Regions from separate parts of the Psychromonas sp. KJ10-2 genome, predicted to be linked through region 1. Evidence: predicted binding sites of a transcription regulator. Region 1 holds the regulator's gene; each other region holds the start of a gene.
The links. The regulator FliA, encoded in region 1, starts transcription of late flagellar genes. The targets are predictions, from matches to a motif close to CTAAAGNTNNNNNNNNNNNNGCCGATA.
Positions count from the first base shown of each region.

Region 2: ACLKL2_RS06115 (VC2046/SO_2500 family protein) is a predicted target of FliA. The motif match lies at 4,687-4,713, and genes of this name have one in related genera.
Region 3: ACLKL2_RS16390 (flagellin) is a predicted target of FliA. The motif match lies at 1,940-1,966, and genes of this name have one in related genera.

Region 1 covers NZ_CP178827.1:3,142,917-3,149,452, forward strand. Annotated here, with positions in the region: gene ACLKL2_RS15340 (hypothetical protein) at 1-113, opposite strand, end outside; gene flhA (flagellar biosynthesis protein FlhA) at 67-2,118, shown strand; gene flhF (flagellar biosynthesis protein FlhF) at 2,131-3,582, shown strand; gene ACLKL2_RS15355 (MinD/ParA family protein) at 3,642-4,514, shown strand; gene ACLKL2_RS15360 (RNA polymerase sigma factor FliA) at 4,555-5,265, shown strand; gene cheY (chemotaxis response regulator CheY) at 5,424-5,807, shown strand; gene ACLKL2_RS15370 (protein phosphatase CheZ) at 5,823-6,536, shown strand, end outside.
Region 2 covers NZ_CP178827.1:1,262,234-1,268,769, forward strand. Annotated here, with positions in the region: gene asnB (asparagine synthase B) at 1-1,532, shown strand, start outside; gene ACLKL2_RS06100 (YchJ family protein) at 1,595-2,053, shown strand; gene purU (formyltetrahydrofolate deformylase) at 2,114-2,953, shown strand; gene ACLKL2_RS06110 (DUF3332 domain-containing protein) at 3,217-3,816, opposite strand; gene ACLKL2_RS06115 (VC2046/SO_2500 family protein) at 4,163-4,639, opposite strand; tRNA gene ACLKL2_RS06120 (tRNA-Tyr) at 4,776-4,859, shown strand; gene ACLKL2_RS06125 (response regulator) at 5,042-6,536, shown strand, end outside.
Region 3 covers NZ_CP178827.1:3,353,668-3,360,203, forward strand. Annotated here, with positions in the region: gene flgK (flagellar hook-associated protein FlgK) at 1-261, shown strand, start outside; gene flgL (flagellar hook-associated protein FlgL) at 329-1,816, shown strand; gene ACLKL2_RS16390 (flagellin) at 2,113-3,846, shown strand; gene rrtA (rhombosortase) at 3,954-4,541, opposite strand; gene ACLKL2_RS16400 (tRNA-uridine aminocarboxypropyltransferase) at 4,575-5,192, shown strand; gene arfB (alternative ribosome rescue aminoacyl-tRNA hydrolase ArfB) at 5,192-5,605, shown strand; gene ACLKL2_RS16410 (hypothetical protein) at 5,805-6,104, shown strand; gene ACLKL2_RS16415 (carbonic anhydrase) at 6,233-6,536, opposite strand, start outside.

The DNA of each region.
Region 1 (6,536 bases):
TTTTTCTTTTTAGGTGACACTATTAACGCAATCTTCACATCACTTTGGTCTAAACGAGCAACTTTACTGGGTGGCTTAGGGACACCAATTCTAGTACTTGCGACATTAGGCATGGTGATCTTACCTATGCCGGTATTGCTATTAGATATTCTATTCACCTTTAATATCGCTTTAGCATTAATAGTCTTATTGGTATCTATCTATACTAAGCGTCCGCTAGATTTTGCTGCTTTCCCGACCGTGCTATTAATCGCGACCTTATTGCGTTTGGCACTTAATGTAGCATCAACCCGTGTTGTGTTATTAGAAGGCCATGAAGGCGGTAACGCTGCTGGTAACGTGATTGAAGCGTTTGGTTCAGTGGTGATCGGCGGTAATTTGGCGGTGGGCCTGATTGTTTTTATCATTTTAATGATCATTAACTTTGTGGTGGTGACTAAAGGTGCAGGGCGAATTTCAGAGGTAAGTGCTCGTTTTACATTGGATGCAATGCCTGGTAAACAAATGGCCATTGATGCCGATTTAAATGCTGGGTTAATTGACCAAGATCAGGCGCGTTTACGCCGTGAAGAGGTCACCATGGAAGCCGATTTTTATGGCTCAATGGACGGTGCAAGTAAGTTTGTTAAAGGTGATGCAATCGCCGGTATTATGATTTTATTTATTAATATCATTGGCGGTTTTATCATAGGTATGGCGCAATATGATCTGCCTCTGTCTGAGGCTGCAGAGATCTACACCTTATTGACCATAGGTGATGGTTTAGTTGCACAAATCCCTTCTCTATTATTATCCATTGCAGCTGCGATCACGGTAACCCGTGAAAATACCGAAGCAGATATGGGTAATCGAATGCTGGGTCAGATGTTTAATGATCCAAAAGCATTAATGATCACTGCCGGTATTTTACTGGTTATGGGGATCGTACCGGGCATGCCACACCTCGCTTTTCTGACTTTAGGTGGCGTTGCTGCTGGTGGTGCTTATTGGCAGTTAAAGCGTTTGAAAACTCAGGAAGAAACTGCTTTGGCTTTACAAAAGAGTGGCGCGGTTAATGAAGCCGGTGCAGCCGAAGTCAAAGAGTTAGGTTGGGATGATGTGCGCAGTGTTGATACTATTGGCTTAGAGGTTGGTTACCGCTTGATTCCATTAGTAGATAAATCTCAAGGTGGACAGTTATTAGATCGCATTAAAGGGGTACGTAAAAAGCTATCTCAACAGATGGGTTTCTTAATCCCACCTGTACATATTCGCGATAATTTAGATTTGTCACCTAACCATTACTCTATTTCATTAATGGGTGTAGGCTGTGGTCATGCTGATATTTATCATGATAAAGATATGGCAATTAATCCAGGGCAAGTGTTTGGGCCTATTGAAGGCATTACTGGGATTGATCCTGCCTTTGGATTAGAGGCTGTTTGGATAGATGAAGCGCAGCGCGAGCAAGCCCAAGCCTTAGGGTATACAGTCGTTGATACTGCTACTGTAGTTGCCACTCATTTAAGTCAGATCTTAAGTAATAATGCGGCGCAGTTATTAGGTCATGAAGAAGCGCAAAGTTTATTAGATATGTTAGCTAAAAAGTATCCTAAACTTGTTGAAGGCTTAGTACCCGAAGTACTGTCATTAAGTACGGTAGTAAAAGTGTTGCAAGGGTTGTTAAATGAGAATGTCGCGATTCGTGATATTCGCTCTATTGTACAGACCTTGGTTGATTATGGTCCACGTAGCCAAGATGCCGAAGTTTTGACAGCAGCGTGCCGTATTTCACTAAAACGCATGATAGTCCAAGAAATTATTGGCAATGAGCCGGAAATCCCTGTTATAACCTTGTCTTCAGAGTTGGAACAAATACTGCATAAGTCTATACAAGCAGGTGGTGCTGACGGGGCGGGTATTGAGCCTGGTTTAGCAGAGCGTATTCAGAATTCACTGATTGAAGTTGCACAGCAACAAGAGTTAGTAGGACAACCGGCAGTATTATTAACATCAGGAGTGTTACGTGGCACATTAGCGCGTTTTGTTAAAAATACTATTCCGAGTTTGCATATACTCTCTTATCAGGAAATTCCGGATGATAAGCAAATTAAAATAATTAGCTCAGTTGGGCAATAATGGTTGTAATCAATGAAAATTAAACGATTTTTTGCAAAAGACATGCGTACTGCAATGGTGGAAGTGAAGGAAGTATTAGGTCCTGAAGCTGTGATCATGTCGAATAAAAAAGTAGTGGGTGGCATTGAAATAGTCGCAGCGGTTGATTACCAGTCTCAGGCACCCGAGCCTAAATCTGATAAAGCGGATAGCTTGTCACAACTGAAAGATGATAACGTTCAGCTATCTTCAAAAGGGGCTGAAAAAAGCGCGCCTAAAATTAAGTTACCTAATAGCATTCGCAGTAACCGTAAAGAGAGCGGTGAAGACTTTGCAAAATCATTAAACTCATTTTTTGGTAAGGTTAATGCGCAGCAAAATAAAAAGCCTGCGCCTAAGAAGCGTCAAGAGCCGCCAGCATTCTCTTTCCATGAAGAGTTGGAAAAAGAGAATGCGAGATCCGCTCCAACACAGCCACCTACATTAGCAGAGCAACAAAATTGGCATCGCCAAGAGCCACGCCAAGGCTCAATCAAACAAGCTGCTTTAGCTAACCGTGCACAAGATAACAAAGGCATGGCAAAAATAAGCGAAGAAGTTGCTTCATTACGTAAGCTTTTAGAGCATCAAGTATCCGGTTTAATGTGGCAAGAGATGGAGCGTAAAGAGCCGGTTCGAGCGATGATCATTAAATGGTTAAATAGTGCTGGATTTTCCGATGAAATTGCCGATAACTTAGCGAGTTATGTACCTGAAGACGCTTCTTCTAGTGAAGTTCAGCAATATATCCAAGCATTGTTACAAGATAAAATCTTTATCGGACAAAATGAAATCTTGTTAAAAGGTGGTGCGATTGCTTTATTAGGTCCGACAGGCGTGGGGAAAACCACCACAATCGCTAAGCTAGCAGCACAATTTGCGATTAAATATGGTCCAGAGCAAGTTGCTTTGATCACCACTGATACATACCGTATTGGCGCACATGAACAGTTAGCCACTTACGGTAAAATCATGGGTTGTGCTGTGCGAGTTGCTAAAGATGCGGATGAATTATCGCAAATTTTATATCAGTTTAGAGAAAAGCGTTTAGTGTTAATTGATACTGCTGGTATGGGTCAACGCGATGTTCGCCTGTCAGAACAATTAGAAACATTAATGAGTAGCAGTGGCGTGAATATTAAAAGCTATTTAGTGGTTCCTTCAACGGCGCAACGCCGAGTGGTTGAAGAAGCATTACAGCACTTTAAACGTATTCCATTATCGGGTTGTATCCTAACTAAAATTGATGAAAGTCTAGGATTAGGTGAAGTATTAAGTGTGACAATGAAACATGCATTACCTATTAGTTACATCACCACAGGGCAACGTGTTCCCGAAGATATTGAAATTGCAAAAGTAGAAAGTTTAATTAGTGATACATTAACAATGATGGAAAACCAACAACAAGAAGAGTCGCATCAATGGTATAGCAATACAGACGATTAATTTCGGTGTTATAGTAGTTAGTGTGTTGGTTTAATTAATTTAAATAATGAGTAAGTAAGATGATGGCAGATCAAGCAAGCGGGTTAAGACGAATGACAAATCACCAAGTAAAAGTTATTGCAGTCACTGGCGGTAAAGGTGGCGTAGGCAAAACAAATGTAACGCTTAATATGGCTGTATCGCTTGCAAAAATGGGTAAGCGAGTAATGATACTTGATGCCGATTTAGGGTTAGCAAATGTCGATGTATTATTAGGGATTCGAGTCATTAAAAACCTATCTCATGTGTTATCTGGTGAATGTTCCTTAGATGAAGTGATTGTACATGGCCCTGAAGGGGTGATGATTATTCCAGCGACCTCTGGTACACAATCAATGGTGGAATTAACGGATGTAGAGCATGCAGGTTTAATCCAAGCTTTTAGCTCCCTACAAACACCTATCGATATTTTATTAATAGATACTGCTGCCGGTATTTCTAATATGGTAGTGAGTTTTGCACAAGCAGCGCAAGACGTATTAATGGTGGTATGTGATGAACCAACATCGATCACCGATGCTTATGCCTTGATTAAAATATTAAGTAAGCAAAATGGCGTGTATCGCTTCAAGATTGTTGCCAACATGGTACGCAGTTTACGTGAAGGGCAAGACCTATTTACTAAGCTTACTCGAGTTACCGATCGTTTCTTAGATGCATCGTTAGAGTTAGTTGCTTGTATTCCCTTTGATGGCAATGTACGTCAAGCAGTGAGAAAGCAAAAAACCGTGGTGGATGCTTTTCCTAAAACACCAGCGTCATTAGCATTTAAAGCATTAGCAAATCGTGCCAGTGATTGGCCTATTCCACATCAGCCAGGTGGGCATCTAGAATTTTTCATTGAGAAGTTATTATTAAACGATAACGATGAAAGTATTAAAGAACTTTTATAAATGGCAGATATAGATAATAACCAAGCGGGAATATTTATAAGTGATTAAAGCGCAGGGATATCAATCTGATACAACTGACTTGATTGGTCGTCATTCAGAGTTAGTACAAAAAATTGCATACCATCTAATGGCCAGATTACCTGCCAATGTACTTGTCGATGATTTAGTACAGTCAGGCATGATCGGTTTATTAGAAGCGGCGCGTAATTTTGATGCAACTAAAGGTGCAAGCTTTGAAACATTCGCCGGTATTCGTATTCGAGGTGCGATGTTAGATGACCTGCGTAAAGGCGATTGGGTACCACGTTCGGTACATAAAAATAGCCGCACTATCGCAACGGCCATTGATGAAGTGGAAAAGCAGACCGGAGAAAGCGCTACTGAAGTAGAAGTCGCTAAGCATTTACAGGTTACTCTGAGTGAATATCAGAAAATGCTGCAGGATGTTAATTGTGCCAAATTAGTGGCTTATGAAGACTTACCTAATCCAAATGATATGTTTGCACAAAGCAGTGCAACGGCGGATAGCACCTTTGATGATGTGGCTGAAAATCAATTTACGCAGCAGTTAGCTGAAATGATAGAGGCACTACCACAAAGAGAAGCCTTGGTGTTATCACTGTACTACGATGAAGAGTTAAATTTAAAAGAGATAGGGTTAATTCTAGAGGTGAGTGAGTCACGTGTTAGCCAAATTCTTAGCCAAGCGTTACATAAACTGAAATCTAAAGTTAATTCTGCTAATATTTAACTATTAATGGGTAGTTATTGGCAATGGATTTTGGTGATAATGGCCCGCAGTATGTTAGTTAGTTAAAGATAATTAACAAAAATAGTGTATTTTTTTCAATTTTTATCTATATATACATATATATAGTAATAGGTAGATTGTTGTTCTAGGGGAATATTTTGAATAAAGAAATGAAGGTTTTGATTGTTGATGATTTCTCAACAATGAGAAGAATAATTAAAAACTTATTAAGGGATTTAGGTTTCACTAATACCTATGAAGCAGATGATGGTCACACGGCATTACCTATGCTAAAAAACGGTGACTTTGAGTTTGTTGTGACGGATTGGAATATGCCAATTATGGAAGGGATCCAGTTATTAAAAGAGATCCGTAAAGATCCTAATTTAAAACACCTTCCAGTGTTAATGGTGACTGCTGAGGCAAAACGCGAGCAGATCATTGAAGCAGCACAGGCAGGAGTTAATGGTTACATTATCAAGCCGTTTACTGCTGGTACATTGAAAGAGAAACTAGACAAAATCTTTGAGCGTTTGGCTTAATTTAAGGAGTTAAGTATGGCAAGTGAAATAATGCCACACCTATCACTTTCTGAAGCTAAAGCGTTAGTTGCACATTTAGAAGCCGAGCAAGTTGAAGAGGCTAATAAAATTGTAGAAAGTGTTTCGTTTTTTAATACAACAGAAAGTGTGTTATTTGGGCAAGTGGGTGAATTAACCCGTGAGTTACACGAAGCACTATTAAGTTTTCATAATGATACGCGTTTATTAGATTTAGCTGGCCATGAACTGCCAGATGCTAAAAATCGCTTAAATTACGTTATTGAAATGACCGATAAAGCAGCCAACACCACTATGGATGCTATCGATCATTGCTTACCTGTTGCTGACAAATTGATTACTGACTTAGATCAGGTTATGCCAAGCTGGGGTAATTTGATGACGCGTGATTTAGCGTTAGGTGAGTTTAAATCCATGTGTCATTCCGTTGACGATTTTTTAAATTACTCTAAACAAAGTGCCAATCTATTTCGTGATAAATTGAGTGAGATTTTAATGGCTCAAGAGTTCCAAGACTTAACTGGACAGATCATTAATCGTGTTATTGAGTTAGTACAAGAGATTGAATCGAAGTTAGTGGTTATTCTGAAAGTATGTAGTACACAGAGAGAGCTAGACTCTTCCGTTGAACAACAAAAAGTAGTTGCAGAAGCCAAGAGTAATATTAAAACGGAAGGGCCAATTATTGATGCCGAATCCCGTACCGACGTT
Region 2 (6,536 bases), 1.9 Mb from region 1:
TTCATGAACGTCTTTCTATCGTTGACGTGAATAATGGTGCACAGCCTTTATACAATCAAAATAATACACACATCCTTGCTGTTAATGGCGAAATCTACAATCACCAAGAGCTAGCAGCTGAACTAACTTGTGGTTACCAGTTTAAAACTAAGTCTGACTGTGAAGTTATCCTAGGTTTATACGAAGAGAAAGGTAATGCATTCCTAGATGACCTAAACGGTATCTTTGCTTTCTGCTTATATGACCAAGAAAAAGACAAATACCTAATTGGTCGTGACCACATGGGTATCATTCCTCTATACCAAGGTTGGGATGAGCACGGTAACTACTACGTAGCATCAGAAATGAAAGCGTTAACGCCTATCTGTTCAAAAGTATCTGAGTTCCCACCAGGGCATTACTTAGACAGTGAAGTAGGTGAATTAACTAAATATTACGTTCGTGATTGGATGGAATATGATGCAGTTAAAGATAACGGCGGCAGCGCTGCAGAAATCGGCCAAGCATTAGAAGAAGCGGTTAAACGCCAACTAATGTGTGATGTACCTTACGGTGTATTACTATCTGGTGGTCTAGATTCTTCAGTTATCTCTGCTATCACGCAAAAATTTGCTAAGCAACGTGTTGAAGATAACGATCAAAGCGGCGCATGGTGGCCACAACTGCACTCTTTCTCTGTTGGCCTAGAAGGTTCTCCAGATTTAGCAGCAGCGCAAAAAGTAGCTGACGAATTAGGTACGGTTCACCACCCTATTATCTTTACTGTACAAAACGGTATCGATGCGCTTAAAGAAGTTATCTACCACCTAGAAACTTACGATGTAACAACTATCCGTGCATCAACGCCTATGTACCTAATGGCACGTAAGATTAAAGCGATGGGTATCAAAATGGTACTTTCAGGTGAAGGTGCTGATGAAATATTCGGTGGTTACTTATACTTCCATAAAGCGCCAAACTCTCAAGAGTTCCATGAAGAGTTAAACCGTAAACTAAGCAAACTACACATGTTTGACTGTTTACGTGCTAACAAATCAATGTCAGCTTGGGGTGTTGAAGCACGTGTACCATTCTTAGATAAAGAGTTCATGGACGTAGCAATGCGTACTAACCCAGAACTTAAAATGATCAAAGATGGCCGTATCGAGAAAAACATTCTACGTGAAGCTTTTGATGGTCAACTATTACCAGAAGTACTATGGCGTCAGAAAGAGCAATTCTCTGATGGTGTTGGTTATAACTGGATTGATACACTAAAAGAGCATGTTGACACTCTAGTGACGGACCAACAACTAGCAACAGCTGAGTTTAAGTTCCCAATCAATACACCAGATACAAAAGAAGCTTACTTCTACCGTAGTATCTTTGAAGAGCACTTCCCACTAGATAGTGCGGCAGAATGTGTACCACACGGTAAATCTGTTGCTTGTTCAACAGTTGAAGCATTAGCTTGGGATGAAAGCTTCCAAAATAATGCTGACCCGTCAGGTCGTGCTGCTGGCATCCATAACGATGCTTACGCGCAAAAATAATTTCAGCTTAAACTGAAACCATTAAAGCGCTCAATGAGCGCTTTTTTTATGGGGCAAAGAAAATGAATGCATGTTTATGTAAAAGTGGTCAAGCCTATCAAGATTGTTGTCAGCCGTTGCATCAAGGCCAACAAATAGCGGATACCTGTGAGCAACTAATGCGATCTCGTTATAGCGCATTTTGTTTACAACTGGGTGAATACCTATTTTCTACTTATCATCCAGAGTATCGTGGCGACTTAACCGTTACACAACTATCTGAACAATCACTTGATTGGAAAAACCTTGATATCGTCAATACAGAGACAGGAGCCGAAAAAGGGTTTGTAGAATTTAAAGCCTGGTACCATATGGACGGTCAACTACATTGTCATCATGAACACTCAAACTTTGTAAAACAGCAAGGACAGTGGTTTTATTGTGACGGAACTTTTTATCCTGAACAAAAATCAGGTAAGATACAGCGCAATGATGATTGCCCCTGTGGCAGCGGTAAAAAATATAAAAAATGTTGTGGCTAAACGATTCATTATTAAATGAATATTCCTAAACACAGCATGTTTTAATCAATAGAGAACAAAATGCAAAAGAAAACACTATTAACAACCTGCCCTGATTCTAAGGGCCTGATTGCACAAATTACGAATATCTGTCAAAAACACCAATTAAATATTGTTAAAAATAATGAGTTTGTTGACCATCAATACAACCGCTTTTTCATGCGTACTGAAATTGAAGGTTATTTCAATGATGAAACGTTATTAGCAGACTTAGATTACAGCTTACCGGCAGGCGCATCACGCTCATTAATCAACTCAACAGAGCGTAAGCGTATTGTTATCCTAGTAACTAAAGAAGCACACTGTATCGGTGATATCTTAATGAAAAGCACCTATGGTGGTATCGATGTTGAGATTGCAGCTGTTATTGGTAACTACGACACACTAGAAGACCTAGTAAGTAAGTTTAATATCCCTTACCACACAGTCAGTCACGAAGGGTTAACGCGCGAAGAGCACGAAGAGAAAGTATTAGAGGCGATTGCACCTTATACGCCTGATTACGTTATCTTAGCGAAATACATGCGTATTTTAACGCCTAAATTTGTTGAAACTTATGCAAACCGCTTAATCAATATCCACCACTCGTTCTTACCAGCATTTATTGGTGCTAAACCTTACCAGCAAGCCTTTGACCGTGGTGTAAAAATAATTGGTGCAACGGCTCACTTTGTGAATAATGACCTAGATGAAGGACCAATTATCACACAGGACATAGCACATATTGACCACGCTTACAGTGCAGAACTACTTGCAAAAGCTGGCCGTGATGTTGAAAAATCAGTATTAAGTCGCGCATTACAACAAGTACTAGATGATAAAGTCTTTGTGTACGCTAACCGTACTGTCGTATTCAAATAATCGAATAGCTGAAAAATTATTTATACCAATTGTATTAAATAACTGATCTAAATTTTGCGCCGGAAAAATGGCTTAGTTTGAGGCGTAAGTTGATGTAAATGGTTGTTCCCTATACGAAACTTACAACGAAAAAATAAGTTGTTTTAACAAGTAAAATAGATCAGTTACTTACTATGATTGGTATTAGATTAAAAACAAAAAAACCTTAACAATTGTTAAGGTTTTTTATTATCTATTAAGCTAAAAAGTAGCATCACCGTCGATTAAGATTGTGGTTGTTGCTTAGCCATGTATGACGATAATTCATTCATTGACGCCGTTGTAACCACTTCTCCATTTAATGAGAAAGTAACTTCTTCCCCTACTTTTTCACCACGTAAAACTGCTTTTTCGCCATTTGTATAAACAATATCGTAGTCGATAGTATTTTCATTAACAGGGTTCACTTGTACGGAATACACGGCTTTTTCATCATCAGCATCAGTATCACCTTTTTTATTGGATAATGGTTTTAGCGGTGCTTTTCTTAATGATGGGTCTAAATTTTCATTAATTTTGTATTGGGTTTTCACTTCCGAGTCGAAAATATGTGGGCTACCGTTTAATGGGTTTTTACCCGTCCAAAACTCCAATGAGTTAAAGACCACAACATCCACGGCTAATGTTAGGGCATAAACAGGTAATAATAAGATATTAACACCACCACGCGCGTAACGATTGTCCACTACTTCTAAGTTAAACTGCATCACTTTATCCGTGACCGCATTACTACCAACACAAGCAGATAAAGCAGAGGTGAGCGATGCGACTGCAGTCAACATAGCGATTTTTTTCACCGCACTTTTAGGCATTTTGTTTCCCATAGATATTTTCCTATTTTGAATATATAAAAACAAAACTAATTCACACTATATTAATAACCAGTGACTTATTTAAAAGGCTTATTTAAAAGACTTAGTTACATTGGATACCGTTAATATAATGCTAGTTAAGTTGCCCCTTTGACAGCACTGGTTAAGTGAAGTTCAACTGGCACGTTTTGTCAGGTCCTTATTGATAATCTACTACTCTACCAATAACCTCATATTAATTAACAGAAAGTACGTAAAATCGACATAAAGTATTACTCATTTCAATATCTAGGTTGCGTTACTTTTAGTGGGTTATTATCTAAATCTAAATTTTTATATTCATCTAACAGGCTTGCATCTATGCGGGTAAACCTTCTTGTAGAGGTTCGCTGGTGAATGTTTTTGCTTGAGTAGCTGTATCCACTCGTAGTTTTTTATGTAGGGGTAAGTTATCAAGAATATCCGCGGGTAAAACGCCCTGCTCATTCCTTGCAAATAGCGCCTCATTGGTTAATAACTGTTTTAATCGAATATCTGCAAGTTGCCCTTGATGTAAATCTTGGTTTAATTCAGCCAATAAAGTACTAGACGGGCCACTATCTAATAACGGCTGAGTTGCAGGTAACTCAAAGTAGGCTCTTAGGTCCTGCTCTTCTGACACAAGCTCTGGGTTGCTTTTAACATCAAATTGCGCGAAGTCACGTGCATCATCGGATAAAAAGCTCAGTAACAAATTAAACTTATCGCGGGTACCAGCATGCACAGCAGTATTTAACTGTTGTCCTAACTGCCACTCATTAATCACCGCTTGTTGTTTAAGTTGTTCAATATTCATACTGACGTGTAGCGTCCTGTTGCTGTTTTAATGTTCACTTATGTATTTATCGGCAACAAGCTGATTTTATTTAATGTTTTTTTAAATTTAATCTTCACATGTAACTATTTTCTGATATTATGCTCCTCGAAATAACGGAGGGGTTCCCGAGTGGCCAAAGGGAACAGATTGTAAATCTGTCGCGAAAGCTTCGGTGGTTCGAATCCACCTCCCTCCACCATTTCAACTTCATACTATGCAGTCACGCCACATTCTGCTTCCAATCCCTTTTAAATTATTCAAACATAATGTAAAAAGGGCTATATCTTGAAAAATACCGCCTACACTTCTTTACTTATTTTTATCCATCAATGTACTTGGTATTATCAGCAATAAAGATTTTAAAATAGATTGGTATTAACTATGTATCGTTATAATAATAAAAAAATCTTAATCGTAGATGATCAAAAACCTTTCCATGTCATGCTCAAAGCGATGTTAATCAACCAAGGTGCTACTAATATTACCTTTGTTGAAAGCACTGACCAGGCAGTGAAAGTAGCGAGTCTCATTAAGTTTGATATCTATCTGTTTGATTACAATTTAGGGGCAGGTAAAAATGGCGTACAACTTTTAGATTACTTAAAGCAAAATAAGTTAATCCCCGCTCACGCTCTGTGTTTTATTATCACCGGCGACAGCAATAAACGCATGGTATTAACGGCCATGGAAAAATCACCTGATGATTATCTAATGAAGCCCTTCTCTCCTGTTCAGCTAAGTACGCGTTTAATCGCTGCTACTAAGCGTAAATCAATGTTGCAGGATATCTATAAAGCGATCTCAGATAAAGATTACCCACTCGCTATCTCATTATGTAAAGATAAGATCCAAGCCTCTTCAGAAAACCGAAACCTATGTAAAAACTTACTGGCTGAAATCTACATTGAGACTGAAGAGTTTACTAACGCTGACCGTATTTTAAAGCCATTAGTTGAATTAAGACCCTTGGTTCGCCCCTGTATTAGCTTAGGCAGATCGCTGTTCTTGCAAAAAAAATATAAAGAGTCCATTGAAGTATTAACACGTTTGATAGAGAACTCACCTTTGCAGATGGAAGCCTATCGGTGGTTAGCACACTCTTACAAGCAAGATGGACAATTAGATAATGCCTTAACCATTTTAACGCAAGCAGCTAATGCAACACATCATAGTATCGAACGTCATCAAGAAGTGGCTTTATTAGCTAATGAGATGGAGGAGTATTTAGTGATGGTCAATAGTTACAGCTCTATCTTATTCTTGAGTCGTAACTCTTTTTACCCAGATCCTTGCCACCTCGCGAATTACTTGCGCAGTATTCTTAACTTAGCGAAACAAGAAGCTGACTTAAATGAGCGCCGACAGATCCTAAAACGTGTCTCTTCAACCTTGTATCAAAGCCGTTTTGAAGAAGGAAAGAATAAAGACTTTAACTTTAATGGTTTTGATGAAATCTACCAAGCCAACGTATTATTTGCTTTAAACGAGCCACTAAAAGCTAAACGCCGTATTTTTAACACCTTAAAAAACACAACCGGTGTCGTAGAAGATTTTGATACCACTTTTTTAATTGAAAGCGCTTTATCGTTATTGGATATTGGTGAATTTGAGGAAGCAACGCCTTTATTGGCCGAGTTAAACCAACGTCATATTATCGACCAAACCACTGAGATAAATATCAAAAAACACACTGGGCTAGCGTTACAAAAGCGCATGAATAATTTTAAAGCACATAATAAAGCGGGTATCGAACATTTCACCAATGGCGAATATGAACAAGCATTAGAACGTTTTGACCAAGCATTATTATTAGAGCCATTAAATTCAGGTGCAATCTTAAACCGCTCGCAGGTGTTTATTCATATGTTACAAAAGA
Region 3 (6,536 bases), 210 kb from region 1:
GGTAAAAAAGCAACCTTTCAAGATGTGTATAACGGCATGATTTCGGAAGTCGGTGCAAAAACCGCTAATGCAGATGTGGCCATGCAATCGGCGTCCATTTTAAAAGATCAGTCCTTTGAAAGGATCCAGCTAGTGAGTGGTGTCAATATGGATGAAGAAGCCGCTAACTTATTAAAGTATCAACAATATTATAGTGCTGCTGCGCGTGTTATTACGGTAGCAAATGAAGTTTTTGAGAGCATATTAAATGCATCTCGTTAATTGCGTCCATATTGGTTTTATAAGTGTCAGCTGGCGTCAGCCTAATCAGGAATTATAGAGAGGTTATATGCGCGTTTCATCGCCACTATTTTTTATGCGAAACACCACTTCAATGATGGAGCAGCAAGCCGCATTAAGTGATCAGAACTTACACTTATCTAGCACTAAGCGTGTGATTAACGGCAGTGACGATCCGGTGGCTATTGCTACGATCCAACGTTTAAAACAAGATCTAGCGGTAGGTGAGCAATACATTAATAACGGTGAAACAGCTAAGTCTAGTAATGGATTATCTGATACCGCCTTGTCGCAAAGCACACATATTCTGCAACGAGTGCGTGAGCTAATGATCAGCGGTAGTAATGGCACCATGAATGAAGGTAACCGTGAAGCTGTGGCCATTGAGCTGGAAGGTTTACGCGAAGAGTTAATGGGGGTTGCGAACACAAAAGATGGTAATAACCAATATATCTATGGCGGATATGAAGTGGATGTCGCGCCTTTTCAAATGAATGAATTTGGAGAAGTCGTTTACCATGGTGATAATGGTGAACGAGAGTATCGAGTCGGCACTGGTGTGCTCGTACAAGGCAATGATTCAGGCGCTAAGATCTTCATGGATATTCCAGAGGGAAACGGTACTTTTGTGTCTGAGTTAGGCGCAGGAAACATGGGCGGTGGAGTAATTAGTGCTGGCCAAGTAGTTGATAAAGATGCAGCGCGTGACTTCTTAGATCAAGATTATACCATTTCCATCAATACTACTGAAGAAGGTCCAGAGTACTCTGTTTATGGGGTACAAGAGCAAGCGGTTAAAGGTAATGCTAAGGTTACCATTAGCAGTGTTAATTTAGATGCTGCTGGTATCAATAGTGTAAACCCAGCTGTGAATGCCACGATGGGTCTGCAATTTACTGAAACTAGTCCTGGTAGCAAACAGTTTAATGTGGCAATTAATGGTACTTCAGCTTCGACCACTTATGATGCAAATAATGCCGATCCACAACGATTAAATATCAATGGTATTACGCTAGAGGTTGATGGCCTGCCGGCTGATGGTGATAATTATGGATTAACTAAATTTATTGCACCTACCCCCTACGAAGATGAACAAGCTATCTCTTTTAATGGCATAAAAACCCAAATTAAAGGTGATGTAGAAAACTTAGACTCTTTTACTTTACGTCAAAGCGAAGAAAAGGATGTTTTTGCCTCTATTCAAAGTGCCATTGATGCCTTACGTATACCAGGCAGTGACCAAACAACCTTAGCAAAACAAAATACTGCTTTTGATATGTCGTTATTACAAATTGATGGTGCGATGGACAAAGTATCCAATGTGCAAAGTGCCGTTGGTGCTAGATTAAGAACCATTGATAACCAATATGAATCTACCTTAGATTTTAACTTAACTATCCACAGTACATTATCCTCTTTAGAGGATTTAGATATGGCTGCTGCGATCAGTGAGTATCAACAAAAACACAGCATGTTAGAAGTCTCTCAACAAACCTTTGTACAGCTGCAAAAGTTAAGTTTATTTAATCATATCTAAGCTTTGAATAAACGGGGTGGCAGTTAACTCCAAGACTTATCCGTAAAGAGGCAATTTATTGCCTCTTTTTTTGCCTATCAAATTTAATTATTTTGTGAACAGGGTCTGACTATTTAATGACTCTTAAAAGTGCCACTTAAGCTGCTGATTTTTAATGTGTATTTTTATTTTAAAAGTTGGCACATTAATCGCATTACTAACCATGAGAGTAAAAATTGACGGCAAATAAGACCGAAACAAAAAGGTTATTGCCACACTCCCTTACAGGGGTCACCAAGACATAAAAGGATTACATCATGGCTCAAGTCATTAACACTAATATCATGTCGCTGAATGCACAACGTCAGCTAAACAAAACACAATCCATGCAAAACGAAGCGATGGAGCGTTTATCATCGGGCCTACGTATCAACAGTGCTAAAGATGATGCCGCAGGTCTTGCAATCTCTACCGCGATGCAATCACAAATTAAAGGTTTAACACAAGCTGTGCGTAACTCGAATGATGGTATTTCGATGGCACAAACGGCAGAGGGTGCGATGGATGAGATGACCAACATACTACAACGTATGCGTGAGCTATCGGTTCAAGCAGCCAACGATACTAACTCAGCAGAAAATAAAGCCTTCATCCAAGAAGAAGTTGATCAGCTTTACTCGGAATTAGATCGTATTGCTAACACAACACAGTTTAATGGTAGTAATTTATTAGATGGCTCAAATGCTTCTACTACATTACAAATTGGTGCTAATGCAGGACAAAATTTAACTTTCTCCATTGACCCCGTTACAACTGCTGCACTTGGCCTAGATGGTGGTGTTAACAAAGGTGACTTAAACAGTGGTCGAGTCAGTGCAAATGCAATGGTTGATGGACAAATTGCCATTAATGGTATCGATTTACCTGCAGTAGAAGCTGGTGGTGGTGCAGTTGAAATCGCTAAAGCAGTTAACTTACAAACTGCATCAACAGGTGTGGTGGCCGATGCTTATAATATTGTTGAAGGGCGTGCCTTAGATGATAATGGTGTTGCATTAACAGGTGTAACAAACGGATTAGAATTTACCGTTGGTGATAATCAAACAGTGACCTTAGGTCCAACATCATCAATGGAAAACTTAGCAGAAACCATTAACCGTGATGTAGCAGGCTTGCAAGCTAATGTCGGTGACGATGGTCAGCTTATTTTAAACAATGATACTGGTGAAACAATTACCATCGGTGGGCCAGATAGCATGCGTTCAAATGCTGGTTTACAAGGCGGTGTAACAGCAGGTGAAGAAGTTCGTTACGAAGGTTACTTAGGTTTAACAAGTCAATCCGGCGAACCTATTAGTGTTGATGTTGGTACTAATGGTGCCGTTGGCGATACTAAAAATATTGGTTTCATGGTAACGAATGGCGCAGCGGTAACAGGTGACGCTATTTCTGACTCAAGTGCGATTACTGAAGCAGACGCGTTAACCATTAATGGTGTTGAATTAGATATTAAAGGCGCAACTGCCGGTTCATTGACACTGGAAGAAAAAATTACAGGTATTAACCGATTAACAGAACAAACGGGTGTTTCTGCAGTACAAGATGCGTCTGGTGGTATTTTATTTACTAACGAAACCGGTGGTGATATTACCATTGCCAGTGCCGCTGACAGTGACGCAGGTAAAACTGCAGCTTTAGCTAAACTAGGTGTGATCGATGTAGGTGGTACAGCGGTTACTGAGCTTAAGTTGAATGTAACAACAACACGAAGTGCAAGTGATAGCTTAGCAAAAGTAGACAATGCATTAGCAAGTATCTCATCGTCTCGTGCAAACTTAGGTGCGATTCAAAACCGCTTAGACTCAACTATCTCTAACTTAGAGAATGTATCGCAGAATCTATCTGCTTCTAACTCTCGAATTCAAGATGCAGACTTTGCTGCTGAGACTTCAAATATGAGTAAAGCGCAGATTTTACAACAAGCGGGTACATCCATGTTGTCACAGGCAAACGCAAGTACGCAGAACGTATTATCACTATTACAGCAGTAATTGAGATAAAGAGTACTCAGTACTCCTAAGATAGGTGAAATGAAATATCTTGGTTTTTTACTCTCATGATCTCCTCTTATTTCAATTCATTTTAAAGGTAGCTTCGGCTACCTTTTTTGTTTTAGGCGAACACCGATTGTTGTTTGTATTTGCAACCAGATGAAGTAGATAACTCCTGCAATAGCACCGTATAAATGCGCATTAATTAACACAGTGGCGCCGATCAAAGCTTCAGTGGTAGGAGAAGGACCATTGAACTGTTCATAGGCAACTTTAGCTATAAAACCTAACCCTAATATCACTCCCCATTTATCTTTTTTCTTTAATTCATCACACACACTAAAAGCAAATAAACCATGCAATGCACCGGACAAACCTACATACCACTGTAAATCAGGCTCAATCCAGTATAAGCATAGGCTAATAAATAGACCGATAAATAGCATCATCAATAACATTGAATACTGTTTAAAGGTATCTAAGAATAAAGTGGCGACCACCACTAAGCCGGTACCATTTAGCAGTAAGTGGTAACCATTAGTGTGGCAAAAGTGCGCCGTTAGTAAACGCCAGACTTGCCCCTTTGCAATGCCATTGTGATAATATGCCAACCATTGACTGCTGTTATCTTGGAATACAAATAACAATGCACTGAGTGTCAAAATAATAGCAGTGTGAAACCATACCGTGCGCATTAAGCAAACCTTAATAGAAGTTGAAAGAGATAAATGACAAAACGAGCATTCTGCACTGAGTGTAACAAAGCATTAACTGCCTGTATCTGTGATGCTATATGTGCGCTTGATAATCAACACTTTTTGCATATATTGCAAGACCCGAGTGAGCAAAACAAAGCGATAGGCACTGCACGTATTCTGGATTTATCACTTTCAAAGGTAAAGCTAACGGTGGCAGATACCTTTGATCCAACACTATTTGACTTAAACAATACCTTCCTGGTATTTCCAAGTGAAGAGGCTGCCACTATTGGTACTTTAAGAGAAACAGCTCAAATAAACAGTGAGACTCAATTTATCTTACTGGATGGTAGTTGGAAGAAGGCCTATAAACTCTTAATGAGCAATCCTTTTCTTCAGTCTTTGCCAACCTTGATGATTAACGTACAGGAGAAAAGTCGCTATCGGATTCGCAAATCACCAAGAGAAGATGGATTGTCGACGGTGGAAGCGGGTTATTATTTATTGTCTGAATTAGAGAATGATAACAACAAGTTTTTACCCTTATTAGAAGTGTTTAAACAGATGATCGACTTTCAAATCGCTAGTATGCCCGCTGAGGTTTACCAGCAACACTATCTTAATAAAACAACACAGGATGACCTTTAATGCCATTAGCTATTTCCGCTGGCGTGACGATCCCCGACTGGCAATTACAATTAACCGCAATTCGTTCTCAAGGTGCAGGTGGACAGAATGTGAATAAGGTGAATTCCGCAATCCATTTACGTTTTGATATTAAAAGTTCTACGTTGCCGGACTTTTATAAACAACGCTTATTAGCCTTGTCTGATCACCGTGTAACAGAAGAGGGAGTGATTGTCTTAAAATCGCAAGAGCACCGCACGCAAGAGAAAAATCGTGAAGAAGCATTGAGTCGTTTAAAAGCCTTGATCCTAGATGCCGTCAAAATTAAAAAATCACGAAAGGCGACTAAACCTTCACGTAACGCCAAAAAACGTCGTGTAGATGACAAAAAACGTGTTGGCACTAATAAAGCCTTACGCGGTAAAGTACTGTAAATCATCAAGTAGTTTTTGACAAACTAAAGGCTCTCATCTATTTTAAGTTTTAAGAGTGATGTGATGCCTTGCGCTAATTTTGGTCAGTGAAATCATCTTAGGTGTCATAAAAATGCCATCGAATCTTGTTATACCAATACTATAAAATAAGTGGTTGGTATTAGTTTTAAAAGTTGTGATTATTAAGGAAGGGACGGTTATGTCATTAATGGGTTTTTATGCAATTCGTAACGAAGATACGGAAGAAGAGTATACGTTAGATGCAGATGACTTTATTTGGGAAGATGCAAACCAATCGGGTGAGCAATATCGTTTTATTCATGTTGAGACGGAAGAGTTACCTGAAGTAGTAGCAACCTTTGACGTTGATGCAGAAGAGTTTGTTGTGCAAATGCCAGCGGGTTATGAAGAGTTGGAAGACGGTTTATATATTAATGCCGATGAAGACGATTACGATAGTGATAGCGAGTATGGTTATGATGATGGCTACGATGATTAATCGCTGTTAAATAACTCGTTATTAGATAAAAGAAAGCCAGTGTAAAGGGCGGGGGATAGTACTTTACACTGGCTATTGCTAACTGTTTAGATGACTGACCTCAGTTTTGCTGAGACTAAGGTAGGCCATTAGCTAATGCGGAAAAACCTACCAGTTTTTCTTCTAAAGCGCATAGCTCTGAACTTGATAGAATCATAGCGCCAGCCGTGTAGTTTTAGCGTACCTGCTTCAACGCGTTCTTTGATCCAAGGGAAGGTCATTAAGTTAATCAATGATTGTTCAATGCCTTTTTTCTCACAGCAATCATAATGCTCTGCTTTATTGCTTAGTTCTGTATCCGCTAAAATTTCATCGCGCACATCTTCTAACTGCATCATCCATTTTGAGATAAAGCTTTTATCTATCTGTTTTCCTGCACCGTCCATCAATGCT